Regions from separate parts of the Bacillus sp. GW821-FHT11D08 genome, predicted to be linked through region 2. Evidence: predicted binding sites of a transcription regulator. Region 2 holds the regulator's gene; each other region holds the start of a gene.
The links. The regulator LexA, encoded in region 2, represses DNA repair genes until DNA is damaged. The targets are predictions, from matches to a motif close to CGAACATATGTTCG.
Positions count from the first base shown of each region.

Region 1: AC1RRX_RS05195 (ImmA/IrrE family metallo-endopeptidase) is a predicted target of LexA. The motif match lies at 1,898-1,911, and genes of this name have one in related genera.
Region 3: ruvA (Holliday junction branch migration protein RuvA) is a predicted target of LexA. The motif match lies at 1,886-1,899, and genes of this name have one in related genera.

Region 1 is NZ_JBXARS010000002.1:297,563-300,840, reverse strand. It holds gene AC1RRX_RS05215 (ATP-binding protein) at 1-353, opposite strand, end outside; gene AC1RRX_RS05210 (hypothetical protein) at 253-1,080, opposite strand; gene AC1RRX_RS05205 (YjzJ family protein) at 1,070-1,249, opposite strand; gene xre (HTH-type transcriptional regulator Xre) at 1,440-1,778, shown strand; gene AC1RRX_RS05195 (ImmA/IrrE family metallo-endopeptidase) at 1,927-2,517, shown strand; gene AC1RRX_RS05190 (hypothetical protein) at 2,514-2,669, opposite strand; gene AC1RRX_RS05185 (poly-gamma-glutamate hydrolase family protein) at 2,659-3,264, opposite strand.
Region 2 is NZ_JBXARS010000004.1:111,540-114,817, forward strand. It holds gene tkt (transketolase) at 1-75, opposite strand, end outside; gene AC1RRX_RS10065 (DUF896 domain-containing protein) at 242-475, opposite strand; gene AC1RRX_RS10070 (YneB family resolvase-like protein) at 544-1,194, opposite strand; gene yneA (cell division suppressor protein YneA) at 1,210-1,521, opposite strand; gene lexA (transcriptional repressor LexA) at 1,678-2,298, shown strand; gene AC1RRX_RS10085 (hypothetical protein) at 2,637-3,065, opposite strand; gene AC1RRX_RS10090 (YndM family protein) at 3,219-3,278, shown strand, end outside.
Region 3 is NZ_JBXARS010000003.1:241,814-245,091, reverse strand. It holds gene safA (spore coat assembly protein SafA) at 1-195, shown strand, start outside; gene AC1RRX_RS08170 (YhcN/YlaJ family sporulation lipoprotein) at 344-937, shown strand; gene AC1RRX_RS08165 (hypothetical protein) at 1,069-1,188, shown strand; gene bofC (sporulation cell-cell signaling protein BofC) at 1,320-1,829, shown strand; gene ruvA (Holliday junction branch migration protein RuvA) at 1,964-2,569, shown strand; gene ruvB (Holliday junction branch migration DNA helicase RuvB) at 2,580-3,278, shown strand, end outside.

The DNA.
Region 1 (3,278 bases), on a different contig from region 2:
TTTTTCCGGCAGTTTTTAATCTTGTCGAAGTTTTCAACATATTCAAGGGCGCACTCATATGCGTCGACGACTGCCTGAGGCTTGCCCCGCGTGATAAATCCTTTGAAGTCCAGCTTCCGAAAGGCGCCTGTAATCTCACTTGCGCTGAGGATGCGCTCTGCTTTTCGTTCGGCGGCGCAGCGGCACTTAACCCACACATCCATTCCCAGCTGGTTTTTGAGATAACCGCCCTGATCTTTACAGAGCGGACAGTCAAAGCGGCTTTCGTCTGATTCTTCCGGTCTGTCCGCCAGTAATGGACGTTTTCCGTTTTTCAGGTCGGCCAGTATCTGCTCGATCGTTCGTTTTGTCATGTATCGTATTCCTCTCTTTTTTTGTTGTGATTGTCCTTCCCGCAATTCGTGCATTCAAGCGGTCTTCCATATACTTGGCGCAATAGCTGAAAGCCTTGATCGTTTCAGCTGAAGAGGTGCGCCGCTGTTCAAAAGCGGTAAAGCATTCGCCGAGCCATTTGATTGCTTCTTGTGCTGACGCACCGAGGGAAACAATACGGGCGATGGCCTGATAATCCCGGGGCGACGGGTATACGCTCCGCCCCTCCTGTGCAGACCTTAATCTGATAAAATGGGCGGCAATGTCGTTAATCGCTTCTTCAGCAGTATGATTTTTTGTTATATCTATTTCTCTCCGGACATTTTTGTCCCGGTGATCCGCCGATATTGTCCGGTCAGTTGCTTCCGGGCGGGTCAATGTCTTTTTCGGCGTGAATCTTTTCGAGTGCTTTACGGAGACGATGAGTCCGTAAGGGGCGCGGACGGTTTTGATATATTCATGCTGTTCCAAAACCTCAAGCCACCGTCTGACGGTTTTTTCGCTGACGGCAAATACATCGGCCATCTCTCTTGCTTTTACGGGCTTATGACCAAGGACGATCCCCCACTTTACACCGTCTTTTACGTGTTCCTTTGTCGTTGAGCTGATGAACCATAAAAACAGCCAAATGGCGGACCCTATTTTGTCATAATGTTCTGAATTCAATAATCCGGAATAGATGAAAAACGGGTAGCTTTTACGACTCATAAGGAACGTCTCCGTTTGTCTTCAGACCTATATAGCGTTCATACTGCAATCGGTTATCAAATCGGAATACCGGTAGTCCGCAAGCGGTAAAAGATATCGAACCGCCTGCTTTTCCTAAACATCTCTGGTCAGCCGGATTGCTGCTGAAACGGATGATTATCGGCTTCATCTCTCACCCTCCTGATCAATTTCTTATCGTATTTTGATACATTTCGTATCCCTATGATGTTGATTATATACGATACCTTTCGTATCATCAAGACCTTTTTGATACTTTTTTTATCATCTCTTTATTTTGATACATTTTGTATCTATAATCATAAGTAACTTAGGGTGTTGAAAAAAGAGAGGTCATTCGGATGATAGGCGGAAGATTAAAGAATCTCAGAGGAAAGAAAACACAGGAAGAAGTCGCAAATCATATCGGTGTCTCGCGCGCCAGATATTCTCATTATGAAAACGGCCGATCTGAACCCGATTACGACACGCTGCAAAAGCTTGCGGATTATTTCAAAGTGTCGACTGATTATTTGTTAACCGGAAAAGAACCTTCAGATGAAGACATGTTTGCCGATCCCGACCTGCAGATCGCATATCGGGACATGCAGGACTTTTCTCCGGAAAGCAAGCAGCAGGCCATTGAATTCATTAATTATTTAAAAGAAAAAGAGAAAAACCGCAGGCCGAAACATAAATAATCCGCTCTTTTCCTTTAAACTGCTTAACGTTCAGCCGATATAAAAGCTGAATGTTTATTTTTAAAAGAAAAGGGAATTGATTCAAAGTCCGATCAGGGCTTTTCTTTCTCGCTTAAAAAAGAACATATGTTCGAAAGGGTGTATTCAATTGGGCGATTTTTTAACACATCTTGAGGAATACGTCAAAAACTTATATTGCCGCATGGGAATGACCGCCCCTCTCCATATTGATATGCAGATGATTGCCAAGGAGCTTGACATTTGGATTCATTTTGAAGATACGCACAGTATGATGCTGAAGCGGGACGGCATGTACAGCATCGTCCTGAATCAAAGAAAGTCACCCGAAGAGCAATGGCAGGATTTTGCGCACGAACTGTGCCATGTGCTGAAGCATACCGGCAACCATTTTCATATGAACAAGCTGTTCAGAGAACTGCAGGAATTTCAGGCCAACCATTTTATGTACCACTTCTGTGTGCCGACCTTTATGCTGTTAAACATGGAGCTTCCCCAGCGAAGGAGCCACGCCGTTATTTTAATCGCAGCCGCTTTCCGGGTGACGGCATCATTTGCGGAAAAAAGGCTGGAGCTGTTTGAACGGCGTAAAGCAGGTATTCAATTTCAGAAGCGGCTCGCTTGTCTGTTATCCGACAAGCGGCCGAATGTGTATTATGAAAGCGGACAGACACACTTACATGCCGCTGAAGAAAAAACGCCGTATTTTATTGAAAATTAGCGATACTCCGCTGGCAGAATGTCATCATTTTCACATCGGAGGAAAGGTTTTTGCATCATGACGCTGTTCTCACCGTGCTGCCCGCCAAGCACTTCTTGCGCCGCATAGCAGCTCCAGTAAATGTAAGAACGGGCCCCCTGTTCATTTATCATAAAAACCGGCCTTCACGGCTTCTACATACCGAAAAAACAGATCGGTTGGCGTATATTTTTCTCCCCGGCAGCCAAAATTGCTGAACAGCGCGTGTCTCTGCGCCGTGCTCACTTCCAATTGCAGCCCCATTTTCCTTTTTGTCCGATTGACAATGTTGCCGGGATTTACACCTGCCAGCCGATCATTCTTCTCTGTCAGCTCGGCATCAAATCCCGCTTCACACAGCAGATCACAAATCAGTCTTGCTTTTTCCAGATCCGCGCCCCCGACGAGTGTATTTGCCTTTTTCAGATCATGATACCCATGAAAAGCCAATCCGTAATGATGGGCGGTCACTTTTTCTAAAGCCAGGGGTTCGTCAAAGCGTGTGCTTGTCAAATGGAGAGAACGGTTATCGCACCGCTTCGTTCCTTCAAATAAATAAATTGAGCTTTGGTCAGAAAATGCCCGCACCAGCTCACTGACACCCGGCTCAATCCTGCCGCCGTGGGGAGCGAGGACGATACATTTACTTCCCTCTTTTTCTTCATAAATAATTCTGTATTCCGATTCAGCAGCAGAAAGGGCTGCGAAATTATCATATCTATCTTTCATGTGTAACATGCTCT
Region 2 (3,278 bases):
GGAATTCGCTTTTTCAATTGCGTCTATAGATAGTGTACGAATGGTGGCAACTGATTTCTTTTCAATTGTATCCATTATAATCCCCTTCCTTATTGTTGTACCTTTTCATCATAAAGCGATGCTGACTTTTTCTCAACTCTTTCAGCTTAAATTTGAGATAAACTTGTTGAAAATTGTCGTAAAGCACATCCTGATATTAGTATATACGAAAAAAGAATACGTATTGCCGTATTCTTTCTGTTTAATGAAGATTATTTTTCTGTTGTTCTCTTTTTAATTTTTCAGGGGTGACATCGTTGCCTTCCGGATCAATCACTTTTACGCTCTTTAACGTATTTTTCATTGAGGAGCGGAATCCTTTCAAATACTCCTGGCGAAGCTTTTGCTGTTCAGCTTTTTCCTCATCCGTTATCGTGTTTGATTTAGCTTTTTGAGCCAATTCGTTAATTCTTGCGATTTTTTCTTTAGAAATCATAATAAGCTCCTTTGGTGCGTGTTGATTATATACTACTAAAACGCAGTCTTTTTTACAACTGATGCGCGTCAGCTGCCTTCTGTGTCTGCGGTATATTCCTGAAACCGCCGGTGAACCGTGGCTTTGGACACATCGTAGCCGAATCCCCTTAAGGTCGCTGCGATTTCTGCAAAGGTAAGCTTGTTGGCTCTCAGCCTGATAATTTCCGAAACCGGAACCTCTTTTTTTTCTTTTCCGCTGTTTTCATGTCTGTTTTTCAGATTCCGTTCAGGTTTGTAGCCGTTTTTCACGGCTCTTTTCATTCCCCGCCGGATTTTCATATTGTGAATTTTCCTTTGATATTCCTCAACAATACTGACGATTTCGAGTACCATCGAATCAGCTTCGGAAAGCTCCAGTTCACCTTTATGAGCCGTCGTATATATTTTTACGTTCTCCCTGTAAATGCAATGCAAAAGCGCAATCTTGGCGTTTCCTCTTCCCAATCTCGTTTCGTCCTGCACCAATATCGCGTCAATATGTGATTTTTTAATTTCATCAAGCATTTCAAATACTCCGTCGCGGTCCATTTCGTAACCGCTGGCTTTCTCAGAAATGACTTTCACGACTTCCATGCCGTTTGCAGCAGCTATCTCACTGAGCTCCTCTTCCTGTCTTTTTAATGATGTTTGCTGCTGTTCTTTGTTTGTGCTTACGCGGGCATAAATGAGCGCCTTCATTTCTCTCTTTCCTCTCTAATTGACAATGGCCAGCTGATATACGGCCGGATGCTTTTTCTTAACCGGAAGAATAAGTTCGTCTCCGGGCTTTATATCAGCAGTTTGGAGATGATTATTCTCCGTCACCCACTCAATGAAATCTTCTTTATTAATGTGTTTCTTTTCTGCTACATGATCCGCAAGTGACCAGAGTGTATCGCCGTCCTGAACCTTTATTTTAACATATTGGCTGAGGGACTGATCATTTCCCGCACATGAGACAAGTAAAATAGCGGCACTTAAAATCGCAGTAAACAGCCCGACAAATATAATAGATTCTTTCGCCATGTAAACAACCTCCGATAAGAATGTTTGTTCGCTTTTTATACCTTTCAGTATATACGAACAAACGTTTCTGTCAATCGTTTTTTTCGAACCTATGTTTGTACTGTCAGGAAAATCATGCTATAATCTACTTAAAATCGACGTTTTGAGGTGCGAAATATGACGAAGCTATCAAAAAGGCAGCTTGATATCCTGCGTTTTATTAAAGAAGAGGTAAAAACGAAAGGATATCCGCCTTCTGTAAGAGAGATAGGAGAAGCAGTAGGACTGGCTTCCAGTTCAACCGTGCACGGCCATTTGGCGCGGCTGGAGACAAAAGGCCTGATCAGACGGGACCCTACTAAACCGAGGGCGATTGAGGTATTGGATGAAGAAGAAGTCCACATTCCGAAAAGCCAGGTCGTAAACGTTCCGGTCATCGGGAAAGTGACGGCGGGTATTCCGATTACGGCTGTTGAAAATATCGACGAGTATTTTCCGCTTCCTGACCGGATGGTTCCTCCGGGCGAACATGTCTTTATGTTAGAAATCATGGGAGAAAGTATGATCGACGCCGGCATTTTTGACAAAGATTACGTCATTGTCAAACAGCAGAACACGGCCAATAACGGAGAAATCGTCGTAGCTATGACCGAAGATGATGAAGCGACGGTCAAGCGCTTCTATAAAGAAGACAATTATGTGCGGCTGCAGCCGGAAAATCCGACGATGGAGCCGATTATCCTGCAAAACGTAAGCATTTTGGGGAAAGTTATCGGCGTATTCAGAGCCGTACATTAATTCTATTAAACTTCATTTATCGTAAAAAACCCCTTACAGAGGGGTTTTTTTGCATAAAAAAAGCAGATTCGCCCTGGCTTAAGAAACGAATCTGCTAAGGAGGAAAAACTTACATTCTTATTATCCGACATCACACTTTTGAAGTCAACTAATAATGTTTCCCTCGAGAAACTTTTCATTCATTTTTCAACTTTGTATATTTGTGCGTGATGAATTTACTTTTGTTTATGTTTTCTTTGGGCGGGTGCATTAAAATTTATATATGAATATTTAGTACATAGTACAATAATTTATATTTAAATATAAAAAAACCCGCTGCCTTTAGCGAGTATCTATTTTCAATCAAAATGATAATATTCTACACCGTAAAACCCTTTAATATAGACGGGGCCACAGACGTTTGAAGAACTTTCAACCAGAATTCTGTATTTGTGATACGGATCAATTGATTTTTTATCCTGGGCACTGAGGTTTAACCAGCTGCCGCTGTAGTTTTTAGAACTTAATGTATAAAAATTCCCGTTCAGCGCCATCCGCTGGAGTTTCATGCTTAAACCGCACGAAGAGTTGTTCATTATGGTGAACTTATATCCTAAAAAGTAATCGTCGGCAGCTACAGCCCCCGGATTTTCAATATGAAACTCTTTTGCATTTCCCTCCAAAGTGAAGCTTGTTTTTGATCCGAATTCAGTGGTAGCCGCTTTAGCTGAGTGTATTCCGCTAAAACATAATAAAAAAACAGCAATACATATCCAGTATTTTTTCATTTGCATCCCCCTTTTTACATATTTTAACTTGTGAATCCTGTGATGTCTATTCACATTTTATTAAAACGTATGCTTTATAACCACTATATACCAGTTTAAAAATTTGCGGATTGCTTACAATGAAGACTAAACGAAATAACGAAGGTGGTTCAAATGAAACACGTAATTGCTTTCGCTTCTAAAACGGCGCTCACACTTGCTTTACTGTACATT
Region 3 (3,278 bases), on a different contig from region 2:
TGCCATGATTCACATCATCACCACCATCACCACGGTTCACATCACCATCACGCAAATATGCCTGTGCAGCCGTATCCGAATATGGGTGCAAACGCCGGATATTTTATGCCTTACGGCGGAGCAAATCCTAATGCCGCGCCGAATCAGCCGAGTCCAAATCAAGTATTCGGACGGCCGGAGGAAGAAGAAGATTAATGTTTCGGGACGATGTATGTCGTTCCTTTTTTTATGTCCAACTGAGGAATGGACATAACTGACAAGCTTAAATCCGCCGCCCGCCGCACATCCTAAACATGAGCGGAAAACGCTCAAAACAGCGATGAATCCACGGGGGGTTTTTCCATTGGGTAAAAAACTGATGACGATCGCGGGCGTTTTAGCCGTGACGGCAAGCTTAACGGCATGCGGAGCAAATAATGCCATGAATGACGGACGCTACAACCAGTCAACACGTCCGGTCGGATATTATTCGAATGATAATGGTAACGGCAGAGGCCAGTACGGCATGGACCATCAAGGACCCGTTTCTGAAATGATGGAAAACCGAAACGGCCGTCATAATACGACAAACGTGTCCGATCAGTACGCGCCTAATGACGGGGTTCCGTTAACGACGGACGGCACATATAATGGCCGAAATGCCAATACGCCGCCGGCAGCAATGTCTTATAATGGGTATGACAACGCCGAAAACATCAGGTTGGCGGCAAAAGTTGCAAACCGCGTGAAAAAAGTAAAAGGCGTACAGGATAGTCAGGTTATCGTGACTGACACGAGAGTCGTCATTGCCGTCAGAACAAATCATCCTTTTACGAAAAATGATGATAAACATGTCAAACATGCGGCCAAAAAATTCGCGGACGGCCGTACAATTCAAGTGTTTACCGACAACGCTACTTTTACAAAGCTGCAAGACATGAACAGAAACAGCCGTTAAACGGGACTGCCGGATGATTTCATCCGGCAGTATTTTTATGGAAAGCTTCATCATTTCTTTACATATTCTTAAAACGCTCTTTATATTGCGGTGTTAACATAAAAGTAATAAAACGTAACGGAGGGGCCGGGATGAAAAAAACGGAGCATGACAAAAGCCGCGGAGCAAAAACTGTGTATCTGACCGTAAGGGGATACCGGCTCAAACTGACGCCCGGACAAATGAAACTGATTTCAGCCGGCCGGGCATAATCATCGGGGCAGCCCTCATTTAGAGAGCTGCTTTTTTCGGCTGAAACAGACAAATGAAAGAAAACGGTTAAGCACCGGCATCTTTGGTCAAACTAGCATCAAGAGTTTGATTGAATAAAGAGGTGTTATTGGTGAAACGAATTTGCGGTGCTCGTCTATTGTTTATGCTTATCTTATCGGCTGCAGCCCTGATTTGCGGAGGAAAAGGCGCATACGGGGCGGAGGTCGAGCATTACGGGCCGCTTCGGGTGCACGTCCAGCTGGAAAAGGTCTATCTGGACGGTGATGTCGGCATCGAACATACGGATGAAACCGTTTTGGCGATGGAGGATTTTTGGGCCGCATATGCGGGCTGGACGCTCGTTGAGCAGAAAAAAGGCTTCGTCCTTTTCCGTAAGCATGTTGATGACATTTCTCCGCTCAGTAAGGTTAACGGTTATATCGGCGTCACGGACGGGGGCGTCATCTCCACTTTTCACGGCCGTCCCGGATCGCTGGCCGAGCCGATTCAATCTTTCTTCCAGATTGATATAGAAAGACTGGAAAGCCGATTGCAAAAGCACTTGGAACACGGCATACCGTACAGGACAAAAGCGGAGTTTGAGAGCGTGATCGATCATATTAAGACTTACAGCGGCTGACTTTGACGCAAGACATGTGACACATGTCTTTTTTTTCTGAATGGAAGGTGTCAAAGCGAACATACGTTAACTTTTCTATAAGACTTTGGCTGTTTTTGTGTTACAATGATAAGCAGTCAAAGAGGTGAATAGGTGTGATTGAATTCGTGAAGGGGACGATTGATTATGTATCTCCCCAATACATCGTGATTGAAAACGGCGGAATCGGCTATCAGGTCTTCACTCCGAATCCGTTTATTTATAAGGTAAGCAATCAAGAGACCATTTTTACGTATCATCATATAAAAGAAGATGCCTTTTCTTTGTACGGTTTTTCAACCCGGGAAGAAAAAGCGCTTTTCACAAAGCTGCTGAACGTCACCGGCATCGGGCCGAAAGGGGCGCTCGCCATCCTCGGCTCCGGTGATCCCGGAGCCGTCATCGAAGCGATCGAACAGGAAGATGAAGCCTTTTTGGTGAAATTTCCGGGTGTGGGCAAAAAAACGGCGCGGCAGATTATTCTTGATTTGAAAGGCAAACTGGCCGACGTCGTGCCTGAAATGATTGACAACCTGTTCAATCATGAAGCGCGCATTGAAAAACAAGAGGCTGAAACGGCGCTTGACGAGGCGCTTGAAGCGCTCCGGGTTCTCGGCTACGCCGAAAAAGAAATTAAAAAAGTGCTTCCTCACTTAAAAGAGGAAACGGCGCTTTCAACAGATCAATATGTGAAAAAAGCATTGCAAAAATTATTAAAGTAAGGTGATGTTCATGGATGAACGGCTCGTTTCAAGTGAAGCAGACAGCCATGAATCAATAATCGAGCAAAGCCTCAGGCCGCAGAATCTCGCCCAGTATATCGGCCAAAAGAAAGTGAAAGAAAATCTGCGCGTGTTTATCGATGCGGCGAAAATGAGGCAGGAAACGCTGGACCACGTTCTTTTATACGGGCCTCCGGGTCTCGGGAAAACAACGCTTGCGTCTATCGTGGCCAATGAGATGGGTGTGGAGATGCGGACGACGTCAGGTCCCGCCATCGAAAGACCGGGGGATTTGGCAGCCATTTTGACGGCGCTCGAACCAGGGGATGTGCTGTTTATAGACGAAATTCACAGGCTGAACCGCTCAATTGAGGAAGTGCTGTACCCGGCGATGGAGGATTTCTGCCTTGATATTGTCATTGGAAAAGGCCCGTCCGCCCGCTCCGTCCGTCTCGACCTTCCCCCTTTTACGCTTGTAGGAGCGACGACAAGGGTCGGATTATTGACCGCACCGCTCAGAGACCGGTTCGGGGTGCTGTCGCGCCTTGAATACTATACGCAGGAAGAGCTGACAGATATCGTGTCAAGAACGGCTGACGTTTTTGAAGTGGATATCGAAAAAGCCCCGGCTCTGGAAATCGCCAGACGGTCAAGGGGAACGCCGCGGGTTGCAAACCGTCTGCTCAGAAGGGTGAGAGATTTTGCCCAG